DNA from 3 places in the Tatumella sp. UBA2305 genome. Region 3 is predicted to be linked to each of the others. Evidence: predicted binding sites of a transcription regulator. Region 3 holds the regulator's gene; each other region holds the start of a gene.
What was found. Region 3 encodes PhoB, which activates phosphate uptake and scavenging genes when phosphate is short. Its sites were predicted from a motif close to CTGTCATAAAACTGNCNNAT; they were not measured.
Positions count from the first base shown of each region.

Region 1: a site for PhoB is predicted at 2,803-2,822, ahead of glpT (glycerol-3-phosphate transporter). Genes of this name have one in related genera too.
Region 2: a site for PhoB is predicted at 2,828-2,847, ahead of pstS (phosphate ABC transporter substrate-binding protein PstS). Genes of this name have one in related genera too.

Region 1 covers NZ_DDVT01000010.1:22,991-27,899, reverse strand. The annotation lists gene pldB (lysophospholipase L2) at 1-445, shown strand, start outside; gene yigL (sugar/pyridoxal phosphate phosphatase YigL) at 466-1,263, shown strand; gene glpT (glycerol-3-phosphate transporter) at 1,325-2,674, opposite strand; gene metR (HTH-type transcriptional regulator MetR) at 2,954-3,886, opposite strand; gene metE (5-methyltetrahydropteroyltriglutamate--homocysteine S-methyltransferase) at 4,098-4,909, shown strand, end outside.
Region 2 covers NZ_DDVT01000018.1:72,044-76,952, forward strand. The annotation lists gene gmk (guanylate kinase) at 1-582, opposite strand, end outside; gene ligB (NAD-dependent DNA ligase LigB) at 822-2,573, shown strand; gene pstS (phosphate ABC transporter substrate-binding protein PstS) at 2,953-3,996, shown strand; gene pstC (phosphate ABC transporter permease PstC) at 4,072-4,909, shown strand, end outside.
Region 3 covers NZ_DDVT01000020.1:206,477-211,385, forward strand. The annotation lists gene B3Z23_RS13435 (AAA family ATPase) at 1-1,129, opposite strand, end outside; gene sbcD (exonuclease subunit SbcD) at 1,126-2,364, opposite strand; gene phoB (phosphate response regulator transcription factor PhoB) at 2,613-3,302, shown strand; gene phoR (phosphate regulon sensor histidine kinase PhoR) at 3,317-4,633, shown strand; gene B3Z23_RS13455 (cobalamin-independent methionine synthase II family protein) at 4,866-4,909, shown strand, end outside.

The DNA of each region.
Region 1 (4,909 bases), on a different contig from region 3:
TCGCTGGCATGCGCCGCCTTTTGCAGTAAATACATTAACTCACAGCCGTGTACGCTATCAGCGTAACCTGAGGTTCTATGCCGATGAGCCGGCATTACAGGTTGGGGGTCCCACCGCCCATTGGGTGCGGGAGAGTCTTAACGCAGGGCACGAGATCCTGCGCGATGCGGCTCAGATCACCACACCTATGCTTATCCTGCAGGCGGAAGAAGATCAGGTCGTTGAAAATCAGGCCCAGAACCAGTTTTGTGAATTACGCCAACAGGCAGGACATGCTTGTGAAGGAGGAAAACCCCGGGTTATTCAGGGTGCACGCCACGAAATATTATTCGAAAAAGACGAAATGCGGGCGCAGGCACTTAATTTAGTGGTCAGCTATTTTGGCCGCTTTGAAACTCATGAACATGCATCGACATTTACCTTACCTCCGGAAACTCCGGTCTGACGTTAATTAAAGAGGTTTTCATGTATCATATCGTCGCCTCCGACCTGGATGGAACGTTACTTTTACCCGACCACTCTTTGTCTGCCTATACCCGCGAAATCTTGCAGAAGCTTACCCGTAAAGGAATACGTTTCGTATTTGCGACCGGTCGTCACCATATCGATGTAGCGCAAATGCGGCAGTCTCTGGGTATCGAAGCCTATATGATTACCTCTAACGGGGCCAGGGTACATGACTTCTCGGGTAAGCTGATTTTCGAACATAATCTTGACCCGGATATCGCGGAGGATCTGTACGAGATGAAATATACCTCGCAGCAGATTTTGACGCAGGTATACCGTAATGATGACTGGTATATCAGTCGCCATAGTGAAAGAGAAGCGGAGTTCTTCCGTGAATCTGATTTCCAGTATCAGGTTTTTCAGCCGGGTGGGTTGGCAACGGATGGTATCAGTAAGGTATTTTTCACCTGCGACGACCATCAGGTGCTGGCCGAACTGGAACTGGCGATAGTCGCCCGCTGGGGTGACCGGGTGAATGTCAGTTTCTCATTACCGACATGTCTGGAAGTGATGGCGGGGGGCGTTTCTAAGGGACATGCACTGGATGAAGTTGCCCGCCGTCTGGGCTATACACTGCAGGACTGTATTGCGTTTGGTGACGGGATGAATGATAAAGAGATGCTAAGTATGGCCGGGAAAGGCTGTATCATGAAAAATGCACATCAGCGACTGACCGCACTACTGCCGGAACTGGAAATAATTGGCAGTAATGCAGAGGATGCGGTTCCGCATTACCTGCAGAAACTGTTTGGCTGAAGGCGAAGACAACCAGCACAGAGTGTTACTGTGCTGGTGCTATGGGGCCGGGAAAAGAAAATTAAGGCTGCAGGTTGAGTTTCTGCTTATGTTTCTTCTCACTGAGGGTTGTCAGCAGCAGCAGCAAGACCGCCAGTACGCAACCGGCAAGCATCACAATAAATCCGCCATCCCAACCGAAGAAGTCAACGGTATATCCGACAATGGCGCTGGCTGCAACGGACCCCCCCAGATAACCAAACAACCCGGTAAAGCCTGCGGCAGTTCCGGCGGCTTTCTTGGGGGCCAGTTCCAACGCATGTAAACCTATCAGCATTACCGGACCATAGATAAGAAAACCAATCACCACCATACAGGCCATATCAATGCCGGGATGGCCTGGCGGGTTCATCCAGTAAATCAGGGTGGCTATGGTGACCAGCGCCATGAAAAATACCCCGGTCAGTCCGCGGTTACCACGGAACACTTTGTCGGACATCCAGCCGCATAATAAGGTGCCCGGAATCCCTGCATATTCATACAAAAAATAGGCCCAGGAGGATTTATCCAGAGCAAAGTGTTTCACTTCTTTCAGGTAGGTCGGTGACCAGTCAAGAATGCCGTAACGCAGTAAATAGACGAACACATTGGCCAGTGCAATGTACCACAGTAAGCGATTGGGCAGGATGTACTGCATAAAAATTTGCCGTGCAGTTAACTCGACCTCTTGCCGCTCATCGTAATCTACCGGATAGTCATTTTTCCAGGCCTCAATCGGTGGCAAACCGCAGGACTGGGGGGTATCACGCATTAATCCGTAGGCCAGCAATGCAACCAGAATAGCCACAATGGCTGGCATATAGAGTGCGGCTTTCCAGTCATTGAACCAGGCCATGCCGAGTAAAAATAGCAATGGCGGGATTCCTCCGCCGACGTTGTGTGCGCAGTTCCAGACCGATACAATTCCGCCGCGCTCTTTCTGTGACCACCAGTGGACCATGGTCCGGCCACACGGTGGCCAGCCCATTCCCTGGAACCAGCCACAGATAAACAGCAGTACAAACATCACCATAATGCCGGAGGTCGCCTGAGGGACAAAACCCATCACCAGCATCACCAGCGCCGCCATAATCAGCCCTGCGGGCAGGAATACACGAGGGTTAGAGCGGTCAGAGACCGATCCCATAATAAATTTAGAAAATCCGTAAGCAATGGATATTCCGGATAAGGCAAACCCAAGGTCTCCGCGGGAAAATCCCTGTTCAATCAGGTAAGGCATAGCCAGGGTAAAGTTTTTACGAACCAGATAGTAAGCAGCGTAGCCGACGAAAATCCCAATAAAGATCTGCCAGCGCAGGCGGCGATATAATGCATCTGCCTTTGCCGGATCGGCAGGGGATATATGGGGTGCGGGTTTAAACAGACTCAGCATGAAGGTCCCTCCGGGGGAAGATTTTCCTTGAAAACGCCACCGGGGCTGACTGCCGGATCAGGTCCGGGGGCTGGATACCGCGCATAGAGTAGCCATCATGTCAGTAATTACCTTGACTGAGTGCACAGTTGTTACAAATTTATGACAAAGTGTGTTTATTTATGAATTTTTAACCAGTGCGTGGTCATTTCCGGGTCGTCAGCAGACTCTGCGACAGACCAGAGGAAGCAGCAAATCCGCAGCTGTCAGGGAGGAGCATGTCGCAGTATGAGCAGGGTGTTAAGCGGAAATACTTTTCTGAGCCGCAGGTCGTGAAGCATCGCGGACAAAAGGCAGCTGATCACAGGCATGCTGGCGTGCCGAACGGATAAAGGCATCAATCACCGGCTGACGCTGTTCGCCGTCGCGTACCGCTGCATACAGGCGGGACCATAAGCCGTCGCCGGGTGTTTTGGTCACAATGAGTTGCTGGCGCTCAAAACTTTCCACCACCCAGTGCGGCAGTGCAGCGATCCCCATTTTTGCGGCCACCATCTGAATTAACAGCAGCGTATTATCCACACTCTTCAGCTCCGGACTTATCCCGGCCGGTTGTAAGAAATGTCTCCAGATATCAAGACGCTGCCTCTGAACCGGATAAATTAACAGCGTTTCACCGGTCAGGTCTTCCGGAGTGATGAGCGTTTTCGTTGCCAACGGATGATCTGGCGCCATGACCAGCCGCACTTCAAAATCAAACAGCGGTGAGTAATGTAAACCGCTACGTGGCAGGATATCGGAAGTTAACACAATATCCAGTTCGCCCTGCTGCAACCCTGGCTGAGGATCAAATGTCACTCCGGATTTAAAATCGACCGACACCTGAGGCCAGTTACTGCGAAAAATATCCAGCGCTGGTGTCAGCCACTGAATACAACTATGACATTCAATCGCAATCCGCAGGTTGGTCTGGTGAGGTTCATGGCAGGATTGTAAAGCCTGTTGGATCTGCGGGAGGATCTGTTCGGCCAGTTGCAATAAAATTTCACCCTGCGGCGTAAACTGCAGCGGCTGGCTTTTACGGACAAATAAACGGAAACCGAGACGCTGCTCGAGATCACTGAACTGATGAGAGAGCGCAGATTGCGTCTGATGTAATTGTGCTGCCGCACCTGCCAGTGATCCCGTGGTCCTGAGAGCCTGTAGCGTCTTCAGGTGCTTAATCTCGATCATGAGAGACCTTCATAGTGATATTGAATAATTTGCGCTTGTGGATAGTACACTACCTGCTGAATATGGATGTGTAAACATCTGGACGGCTAAACATCTGAAAAATCTTTCAGAAGGCCGTAAGTGCTGGCAGGCCACATGATGATTTTCCCCGTAGCGCGCCAGGATTAGGCAGATGTCCCCGAGGTCTTTTTACTGAAAGGAATTGAGTGCCATGACCATTCTGAATCATACATTAGGATTTCCGCGCGTTGGGCTGCAGCGCGAACTGAAGAAAGCCCTGGAAAGTTACTGGGCGGGTGAGTGCGGGGTAAAGGAACTGCTGGAGACGGGTCGCCAGTTACGTGCCAGACACTGGCAACAGCAGAAAGAAGCGGGCGTCGATCTGCTGCCGGTCGGCGATTTCGCATGGTATGACCATATACTGACAACCAGCCTGATGCTGGGAAATATCCCCGCAAGGCACCGTAATGTCGGGGGGGCTCTGGATCTGGATACTCTGTTCCGGATTGGACGGGGACGTGCGCCCACCGGAAAGCCGGCGGCTGCAGCGGAAATGACCAAGTGGTTTAATACCAATTATCACTATATCGTGCCTGAATTTAGTCAGGGCCAGACCTTCACTCTGTCATGGACACAGTTGCTGGATGAAGTGGATGAGGCCCTGGCCCTTGGCCATCGGGTAAAACCGGTGCTGACGGGGCCAGTCACCTACCTGTGGCTGGGGAAAGTCAAAGGAACCGCCTTTGACCGGTTATCTTTGCTGCCGGAAATCCTGCCGGTATATCAGAAACTGCTGGCGGAGCTGGCAAAACGGGATATTGAGTGGGTCCAGATTGACGAACCCATCCTGTCTCTGGAACTGCCGGAGGAATGGCTGAATGCCTTTAAGCCCGCTTATCAGGCTCTGCAGGGGACTACGCGCCTGTTATTAACCAGCTATTTCGACAGTATTGGTCAGAATTTACCGGTGATCCGGGAGTTACCTGTCCAGGGGCTGCATGTCGATCTGGTACATGGCAGTGA
Region 2 (4,909 bases), on a different contig from region 3:
TTTCTGACGCCCCATTCGCAGACGTTCTGCACGAATGATGGTTTTCAGATCCGATAGCGCCAGATCAAAATCGTCATTAACAATCAGATAATCGTACTCTGCATAATGACTCATTTCATCTACCGCTTTTGCCATACGTTTTTCGATAACTTGTTCGCTGTCCTGACCACGGCCTCTCAGACGACGATCTAATTCATCTTTTGATGGCGGCAGGACAAAAATTGACCGTGCAGTGGGCATGTGTTGGCGGATTTGCTGTGCTCCTTGCCAGTCGATATCCAGAAACACATCTACCCCGGTAGATAATACCTGCTCGATTGCTTTACGGGACGTGCCGTAATAATTCCCGAACACCTCAGCATACTCCAGAAAGGCTCCGTCAGCGATCATGGCGCGAAACTCATCCTTAGAGATGAAAAAATAGTGATCACCCTGAACCTCGCCAGGACGCATATCCCTGGTGGTATGGGAAACAGAGACCTGAGTGTCATACAGGGGCTGTGTTTTTAACAGCGCCTGAATCAGGCTGGATTTACCCGCACCGCTAGGGGCGGAAACAATAAACAGTGTACCTTGGGCCATGATTATCTTGAATTGAGTAAAGAGCGGGGACAATATCCTGTCTATTATACACGCCCTGTGGCACTGGCGCAGCGTTTGCATGCAATTAGCCAGATATTTCTTTCAGCGCTGTTCGCAAATAGTCTGGTCGTTCCAGGTAATATCCCCACTATTTTCCGATGAATTCCCGATAAAACAACATCACTGATGGTACCGATGTACCAGCCATAACACGATGGGTGCCTCTCAGGAGGTGGCCGATGTGGCAGAAACTCAGTGCAGTTGTTCTAATGAGCTATCCACTGGCAGGTCTGGCTGAGTGTCCGGCATGGAGTATCGGTCAGGCCCGCCAGGAAACCCGTCAGTTGACACAACAATTACAGAGCTGGGATGACGCCTATTACCGGCAAGGAATTTCCCGGGTCAGTGATTCCGACTATGATCAGTTACGCCGGCGTTTGGCTGAGTGGCAAGGCTGTTTTTCCTTACCGGCAGTCCCGGAGCCGGAGCGCTGGAGGACTTCAGGACGCCAGCCACATCCGGTCGCCCATACCGGGGTCAGAAAAATGCCGGACCAGGCCACACTGGCAGGATGGATGTCCGGGAAAACAGATCTCTGGGTACAACCCAAAATTGACGGCGTGGCAGTGACTCTGGTGTATCGTCATGGGAAGCTGGCGGCAGTGACCAGTCGGGGCGACGGCAGGCAGGGGGAGGACTGGTTGGTGAAAGCTGCTTCAGTAACGGCCATTCCTCAGCATATCGCCACATCAGAAAGCGAAGTGGTGTTACAGGGTGAACTGTTTATGCCACGACAGCACCATATTCAAAAGGTACAGGGAGGGCGCAATGATCGTGCCAGAATCGCAGGTCTGATGCGCAGGCAGGGGCCTCTTCGGCCTGAGGAGTTTCCCGGCATTTTCATCTGGGCCTGGCCGGCAGGACCGCCTTCAATTTCCGCCAGACTGGAGCAACTGAATCGCTGGGGGTTTCCACTTACCGCCCGCTGGAGCCAGCCGGTCAACAATGTACAACAGGTCGCGGAATGGCGTGAGCGCTGGTTTAATGAAGCGCTTCCATTTGCCAGCGATGGGGTAGTGGTCCACAGTCTGCCTGCGGCACCGCAAGAGTGGTTGCCCGGTAAAAACCGTTGGTCTGTCGCCTGGAAGTATCCGCCGCCGGAAAAAAGTAGTCGGGTGACCGGGATACGTTTTGCAACAGGGCGTACCGGGAAAATAACGGTCATCATGGATGTGGAACCACTGTTGCTGGATGATAAACGGGTGGCGCATATCAGCCTCGGATCGCCTGCGCGCTGGAAGCAACTGGATATTGTTAGCGGAGATGAGGTGGAAATCCGCCTGGCAGGACAGGGCATTCCGGTCATCAGCCGGGTTATCTGGCGGGTGGCCGAACGCTTTTACCCGTCTTTTCCCGACAGCAGGAAATATGATTCACTCAGTTGTATGTTTGTATCCAGGCAGTGCCACGAGCAATTTTTAGCACGACTGGTGTGGCTCAGTCACCGTAAGGTCTTTGGATTTCGGGGAATACAACGCTCCCGCTGGCAACAGTTAATGCTTACCGGGAATTTCACGCATCTGTTTTCCTGGCTGGAGTTTACGGCTTCCGGACTGGCAGGGCAGGCCGGATTCAGTGACGAAACAGCGCAGCAAATGATTGAGCAATTCCAGAGGGCGAAACGCTTACCGGTCAGACACTGGTGGCTTAGTCTTGGGCTGCCGTTACCGGAACGTGCTGCAGAAGAGTTGTCATGGCGGCACTGGCAGGCACTTTCGTCCGCATCTCTGTCAGACTGGCTCAAAATACCTGGTATTGGCAGGGGAATGGCGCAGAAAATTGTGACTATTGGCACGGACCCACAAACGCAGGCATTAATAACTTTCCTTGCGGAGCAGGGAATACCGCCACCGTCGGTAAACAGCCGGACAGAGCCGGTACCTGAAAAGCTGTCAGAAACCCCGGTGGCGGCAGAAATTTTGCCGCACTGAAAGCAAAAAAGGCAGCCTTGCGGCTGCCCCTCCTGGCAATTCCCTTTGCAACCATTCAGTGGAGTCTTTACAAAATAGCGACTAAAATGCCTGAGAGTTCAATTCGTTATCGCTGTATTGAAGACATAGTAACAATCGTTACTATTAGTATAGTTGCAAAAAGTGCTATCGGTGTATCCTGCCTGCAAAGCTGTCGCTTAATGAAGAGAACTGTTCAGACCCTGTTAACCGGTAGTCTGATGAGAGGTTTTTGGTTGTCATAAAACTGTCATATATCGTACATATTAATGTCACCAAACTGTCCTATTTTGCCTCGTGCAGCAAGACGAACTCATTTAAAAATGGCACTGAGCCTGAGATTAACTCCCCCGGAGGGAATATGACACTGATGCGTAATACGGTAGCCCGCGTACTGGCAGCAACAATGGCTGTAGGTACTGTTTCTGCTTTTGCAGCAACAAATCTGACCGGAGCTGGCGGTACATTCCCGGCCCCGGTTTATGCCCGTTGGGCCGCGGATTACCAGAAAACCGACGGTAGCCAGGTGAACTACCAGGGTATCGGTTCTTCCGGTGGTGTGAAACAGATCATTGCTAAAACCGTTGATTTTGGTGCTTCTGATGCACCTCTGAGCGATGCAGACCTGGAAAAAAATGGTCTGTTCCAGTTCCCAACCGTGATTGGTGGTGTGGTTCTGGCGATTAACCTGCCAGGGGTGAAATCCGGTGAACTAACCCTGGACGGAAAGACTGTCGGTGATATCTATCTGGGTAATATCAAAAAATGGAATGACCCGGCTATCGAGAAACTGAACCCAGGTATCAAACTACCTTCCACTAACATTAATGTGGTGCGTCGTGCGGATGGTTCAGGAACATCTTTTGTGTTTACCAGCTACCTGTCAAAAGTGAATGACGAGTGGAAAAGCAAAATTGGTAAAGGCAACACGGTTAACTGGCCTACCGGTCTGGGCGGTAAAGGAAATGACGGCGTTGCAGCATTCGTACAACGTCTGCCTGGTTCCATCGGTTATGTTGAATATGCCTATGCTAAGCAGAACAACCTGACTTACACCAAACTGGTGGATGCAGATGGTAAATCGATTCTGCCTTCAGAGAAGAGCTTCAGTAACTCAGCCAAAGGTGCCGACTGGCAGCAGAGCTTTGCTCAGGACCTGACTTATCAGAAAGGTGATGATGCCTGGCCAATTTCTTCAACCACCTTTATCCTGGTCTACAAAAAACAGGCTGATGCCGCCAAAGGTGCTGCAGTGCTGAAATTCTTTGACTGGGCCTATAAAAATGGTGGCAAAACAGCCGAAAGCCTGGATTACGCTGCGCTGCCAGAGTCTGTCGTAACTCAGATTCGTTCAGCATGGAAAGCGAATATCACAGACAGTAACGGCAAAGCCCTGTATCAGTAAGCATATACTCCGTAAAATCTGCGTATCCCCCGGGCGGCTGATGCCGCCCTGTTAATCGTGAAGACAGAGACTCTTATGGCGGAAATAAAGCCGACATTCAAAGCCCCGGGAAAACAGGGCGATATCATTTTCAGCGCATTGGTGAAAATCTCTGCGCTGGTAGTGTTGTTGCTGCTGGGCGGAATTATTGTTTCCCTGATTATTTCTTCCTGGCCAAGTATTCAAAAATTCGGTTTCTCGTTCCTGTGGAATAAAACCTGGGATGCGCCAAATGAGCAGTTCGGGGCTTTGGTGCCGATTTACGGAACTGTGGTGACGTCGATCATCGCTTTACTTATTGCGGTGCCTGTCAGCTTCGGTATCGCGTTATTTCTGACTGAACTTTCTCCCGGCTGGCTGCGGCGCCCGTTAGGTACAGCCATTGAGCTGCTGGCGGCTATCCCCAGTATTGTTTACGGTATGTGGGGATTATTTGTTTTCGCTCCATTATTTGCCGAATATTTCCAGACCCCGGTAGGCGATCTGCTTTCTAATGTACCGATTATTGGCCAGCTGTTTTCCGGCCCGGCGTTTGGTATCGGGATTCTGGCGGCCGGACTTATTCTGGCCATCATGATCATTCCCTATATTGCTTCGGTAATGCGTGATGTTTTCGAACAAACCCCGGTGATGATGAAAGAATCAGCCTATGGTTTGGGATGCACCACCTGGGAGGTGATCTGGAATGTCGTACTGCCATTTACCCGTAATGGCGTGATAGGTGGTGTCATGTTAGGGCTGGGTCGTGCCCTGGGTGAAACCATGGCCGTGACCTTTATCATCGGGAATACCTACCAGCTCGACAGCCCGTCGTTGTATATGCCGGGAAACAGTATTACGTCAGCACTGGCTAACGAATTTGCTGAAGCGGAAT
Region 3 (4,909 bases):
GACTGTGATCGTACTGCTGCTGTCCGGTGGCAATTTGCTGGTCCAGTGGGATTACCTGCCCGGTCAGCAGTGTTTCCTGTTGTTGTTGCTGTTTCCGCAACTGCTGAAGCCCGGATTCAGCCTGTTGATACTGATTACCCGACTGTTGTTGTAATGCTTCGGCGTGGTTCAGTTGTTGCTGAGAGGCGAGTTGCTGAGCCGTGAGTTGCTGCTGTTCCTGCTGCTGGCGTAGCAGTTGCTGCCAGATGCCCCGCACTTTTTCTGCCGGTTCACTGGTGGCCAGACGTTGTCTCTGAGGGGCGGCCTGCTGCCATTGCAGGGTCATTGCCTGATGTTCCTGCTCACGCTGCAGGCGTTTTCCGGTCAGTAACTGATGTTGCTGCAGCCATTGCTGTGCCTGACTAATCAGCAGGCTCTCCTGTTGCAGTTGCTGTTCCTGTTGCTGCAGGTCCGTCTGTTGCCGGCTAAGCTTCACGCGGGTGTCTTCATCCAGTAACAGGACGCCGGAAGCACCGGCTTGCAGGTTGTCCAGTTGCTGACGTAACTGCTTGTGCTTTTCGAATACTGCCTGGGATATTTGTCCGTAAATTTCGGTGCCGGTCAGCTCTTCCAGCAATTCTGCCCGCTCTGCAGAAGGTGCATTTAAAAAAGCGGCAAACTGCCCCTGAGATAACATCATGGAGCGGGTGAAGCGCTGGAAATTCAGCCCTGAAAGTTGCTCAGTGATCCGCAATTTATCCTGTATTTTGTCAGCGACAATAACATTATCTTCGCAGCGCGCCAGCTCAACCCGTGGGGGCTGAAGTTTACCGTTGTGCTGGCCCCGGGCCCTGTTCTGGCTCCAGAAGGCCCGCCAGGCCTGGCCTTTAATTTCGAATTCGACTTCTGCCAGGCACTCACTGGTGCCGCGTGACATCAGTTCGTTCTGGGCTGGGGTGACAGGGCCGAGCCGTGGCGTCTGGTGGTAGAGCGCGAGGCAAATAGCATCCAGCAGGGTAGTCTTACCCGCGCCGGTATCACCAGTGATGGCAAACAGGCCATTACCGGCGAAGGGGGACTGACGAAAATCGATAGTCCATTCGCCACGCAAAGCATTAAGGTTTTTGAACCGCAGGCTCAGTATTTTCATTTGCAGTCCTGCTCCTGTCCGGCATGCTGTACCTGTTCCAGAGTTTGCAGGTAAAGGGTGAGCAGCCGCTGGCGATCCGCTTCCGGTAGTTGTTGTTCCAGCTCAAGACGACGCATAAACACCTCTTCTGCCGTTAATTCATTCAACGTTTCATTCTCCATCCGTTGAATACCTGCCGTCGAACGTTCACGACTGCGGCGTAACAGTAATACTTCGGCCGGCTTGCCGGAGACTAAAGCTTCAATACGTTGTTGTAAGTCACTCAGATAGTCCTGTTGCGTGACCTCAATATCCAGCCATACCGGCCGGCCGCTGTCATCGCTGGTCAGCGCATTGATCTGTGTTTCAATCTCTTCCAGTGAACCTTTCAGGGTCTGCATGGGCTGAAAACAGGGGATCGGCAGAGTGGTCACCGTCAGTGGCTGACCGGGACCACATTCGACCAGACAGACACTCTTCTCTGTACCAGGTTCGTCGAAACTCAGTGCAATCGGTGAACCGCTATAACGAATATGCGTTTGCCCGCCGACCTGTTGTGATCGATGGATATGCCCCAGAGCAATATAATCGGCGGGAGGAAAGGCGGAGGCAGGGAAAGCATCCAGACTACCGATATAGATATCCCGTACGGATTCGCTGCTACGGGTACCCAGCGCTGTCAGATGTCCGGTGGCTATCACGGGTAATTCAGGTTGCCCCAGTTCAACCCGCAATCTGAGTGCGGCGTCATAACACTGCCGGTAGTGATCAGTGATGGCCTGCAACAGGTTTTGTTGTTTCTGCTGGCTATTCAGCCCGGCCTGGCTTAACTGAATATCCCGGGGACGCAGATAGGGGATGGCACAGAGCACAGCCCCGGGATTCTGCTGCTTGTCGCGAAGAATCACCAGTTGATTGCTGATGTCTGTGCCGGCACTGGCGATCACCTGGGTATTCAGGCACGCAAGCAGTTCCCGTGATTCGTTGAGCATCGCGACCGAATCATGATTTCCGGCCAGAATGATTAACTGACAACCGGTCTGCTGTAATGCAACGACAAAGTGATTGTATATTTCACGGGCATAGCTGGGGGGCGAACCGGTATCAAATATATCGCCGGCAACGATCAGGACATCGATCCGGAGGTCGGTAATTTGCTGCAATAACCAGTCGAGAAAAGACTGATGTTCGTAAGCCCTGCTACGGGTATAAAAAAACTGACCCAGATGCCAGTCAGAGGTATGGATAATTTTCATAATGCTCCCGGTTTCACCCTGCTGAACGCAGTATACCTGTTGCCGGCTCCCGGATAAAAAAAGAGTCATGGTGACGGTGATGAGGACGCGCGGCGGGGCTGTGAGATAATCCAGTCAGCCAACATCCACCAGTTTTTATGACATGATTGCAGAAAATTAGCTGGCTTTTATTCATAAAACTGTCATAAAACTGACTCATAATGGCGCCGCAACTTCGGAAATACCCGAAGATATTCGCTGGAGAAACAATGGCTAAACGCATTCTGGTCGTAGAAGATGAGGCTCCGATTCGCGAAATGTTATGTTTCGTTCTGGAGCAGAATGACTATCATCCCATCGAAGCTGAGGATTATGACAGCGCTGTAAAAAAACTGATCGAACCCTGGCCCGATCTGATTCTGCTGGACTGGATGTTACCCGGCGGCAGCGGTATTCAGTTTATCCGCTACCTGAAAAAAGAAGCGATGACCCGGGATATTCCGGTGGTCATGCTGACAGCCAAAGGGGAAGAAGAAGACCGGGTTCGGGGGCTGGATGCCGGTGCTGATGACTATATGACCAAACCGTTCTCACCGAAAGAACTGATTGCCAGGATCAAAGCGGTGATTCGTCGTATTTCACCGACTGCAGATGATGAACTGATTGATATTCAGGGACTGACACTGGATCCAACCTCGCATCGTGTCATGTCAGGGGAAACTCCGGTAGAAATGGGACCCACGGAATACAAATTACTGCATTTCTTTATGACTCACCCTGAACGGGTCTACAGCAGGGAACAATTGCTGAATCATGTATGGGGAACGAATGTTTATGTGGAGGACCGGACGGTAGATGTCCATATCCGTCGTCTGCGTAAAGCACTGGAATTTACCGGCCATGAGCGTATGGTACAAACAGTCCGTGGTACAGGATATCGGTTCTCTGCCCGTTTCTGAATGGAGTGTCATTCGTGCTGGACAAACTTTCGTGGCGCACCCTGTTATTTGAATTTCTGCTGGTCTGCCTGGCAGGTGGTGTGGCCGGGCTAATGACCCGGCAGTTAGCCTGGTGTCTGCTGCTGGCGGTGGTGGTATTACTCTTCTGGCATTTTTTTCAACTGATGCGTCTGTCACACTGGTTATGGGTCGACAGAACCATTACCCCGCCTACCGGCAAAGGAAGCTGGGAACCGCTGTTTCATGGCCTGTATCTGATGCAGGTGCGTAACCGGCGAAGACGCGGAGAGTTGCGTGATCTGATTAAACGCTTCCGCAGTGGTGCTGAATCGCTGCCGGACGGCCTGATCCTGACCACCGAAGAGGGCAATATCTTCTGGTGCAACGGGCTGGCGCAGCAATATCTCGGATTACGCTGGCCGGAGGATAACGGACAAAATATCCTTAATCTGCTCCGCTATCCTGAGTTTTCCCGTTACCTGCAGGCAAAAAGCTTCGAAACCCCACTGACTCAGCTGCTGAATAACGGACACCATATGGAGTTCCGGATCATGCCCTACAGCGAAGGGCAGTGGTTGATCAGTGCCAGGGATATGACTCAGATGCGACAACTGGAAAATATGCGGCGTCACTTCTTTGCCAATGTCAGCCATGAACTGCGCACACCACTCACGGTGATCCAGGGATATCTGGAGATGATGGAAGATAGTCAGCTGAAGGATAATATTTACTTCAGGGCGGTGGGGACAATGCAGGAACAGTCCCGGCGCATGGAGGGACTGGTTAAACAGCTGATGACCTTAACCCGAATCGAGGCAGCCCCCGCACTGAACATGAAGGAGGTTGTCGATGTTCCGGCAATGCTGCATATGTTGCAGCAGGAAGCCGAAACCCTCAGTCAGGGACGTCAAAAAATCAGTTTTTCTATTGATGAAAAGCTGCGGGTGTACGGTAACGATGAACAGTTACGCAGTGCCATTTCTAACCTTATCTATAACTCCATCAATCATACCCCAGAAAACACCCAAATTGAGATTATCTGGAAACGCACAACTGACGGGGCATATTTTTCGGTGTCCGATGATGGTCCGGGGATTGCCGAAGAACATATCCCTCGTCTGACCGAACGTTTCTATCGGGTGGATAAAGCCAGATCACGTAATACCGGTGGCAGTGGTCTGGGTCTGGCGATTGTGAAACATGCGCTGGGTCATCACGGAGCCAGGTTATCCATCACCAGTGAGCCCGGATATTGTACCTGCTTCAGTTTTTCTCTGGCTGCACGGATGATTGTTCCGGCGAATACAGCCATTGCTGTCTCCGGCGCATAACCCGCTTTCACCGCAGAGGCCTCTCTGCGGTGAAACTGTGGCTGATTGCCTATTATCCTCCGCAGAAGATTACCCGTCGCTTTTACACACCAGATGAAATAAATTCATGAGGAATGAATTATATTCAATTGTCAGGCTGATTTTCTCATGCCACCCTGAAAAAATCACATAAATAGCCGTCTGGATGGCTTAAATAGATTCGCCGGTCCACTCCGGCATCAGGAGAATAATTATGCAAAGAACAGAGGCACCGTTTCGCGCGGATATCGTCGGGAG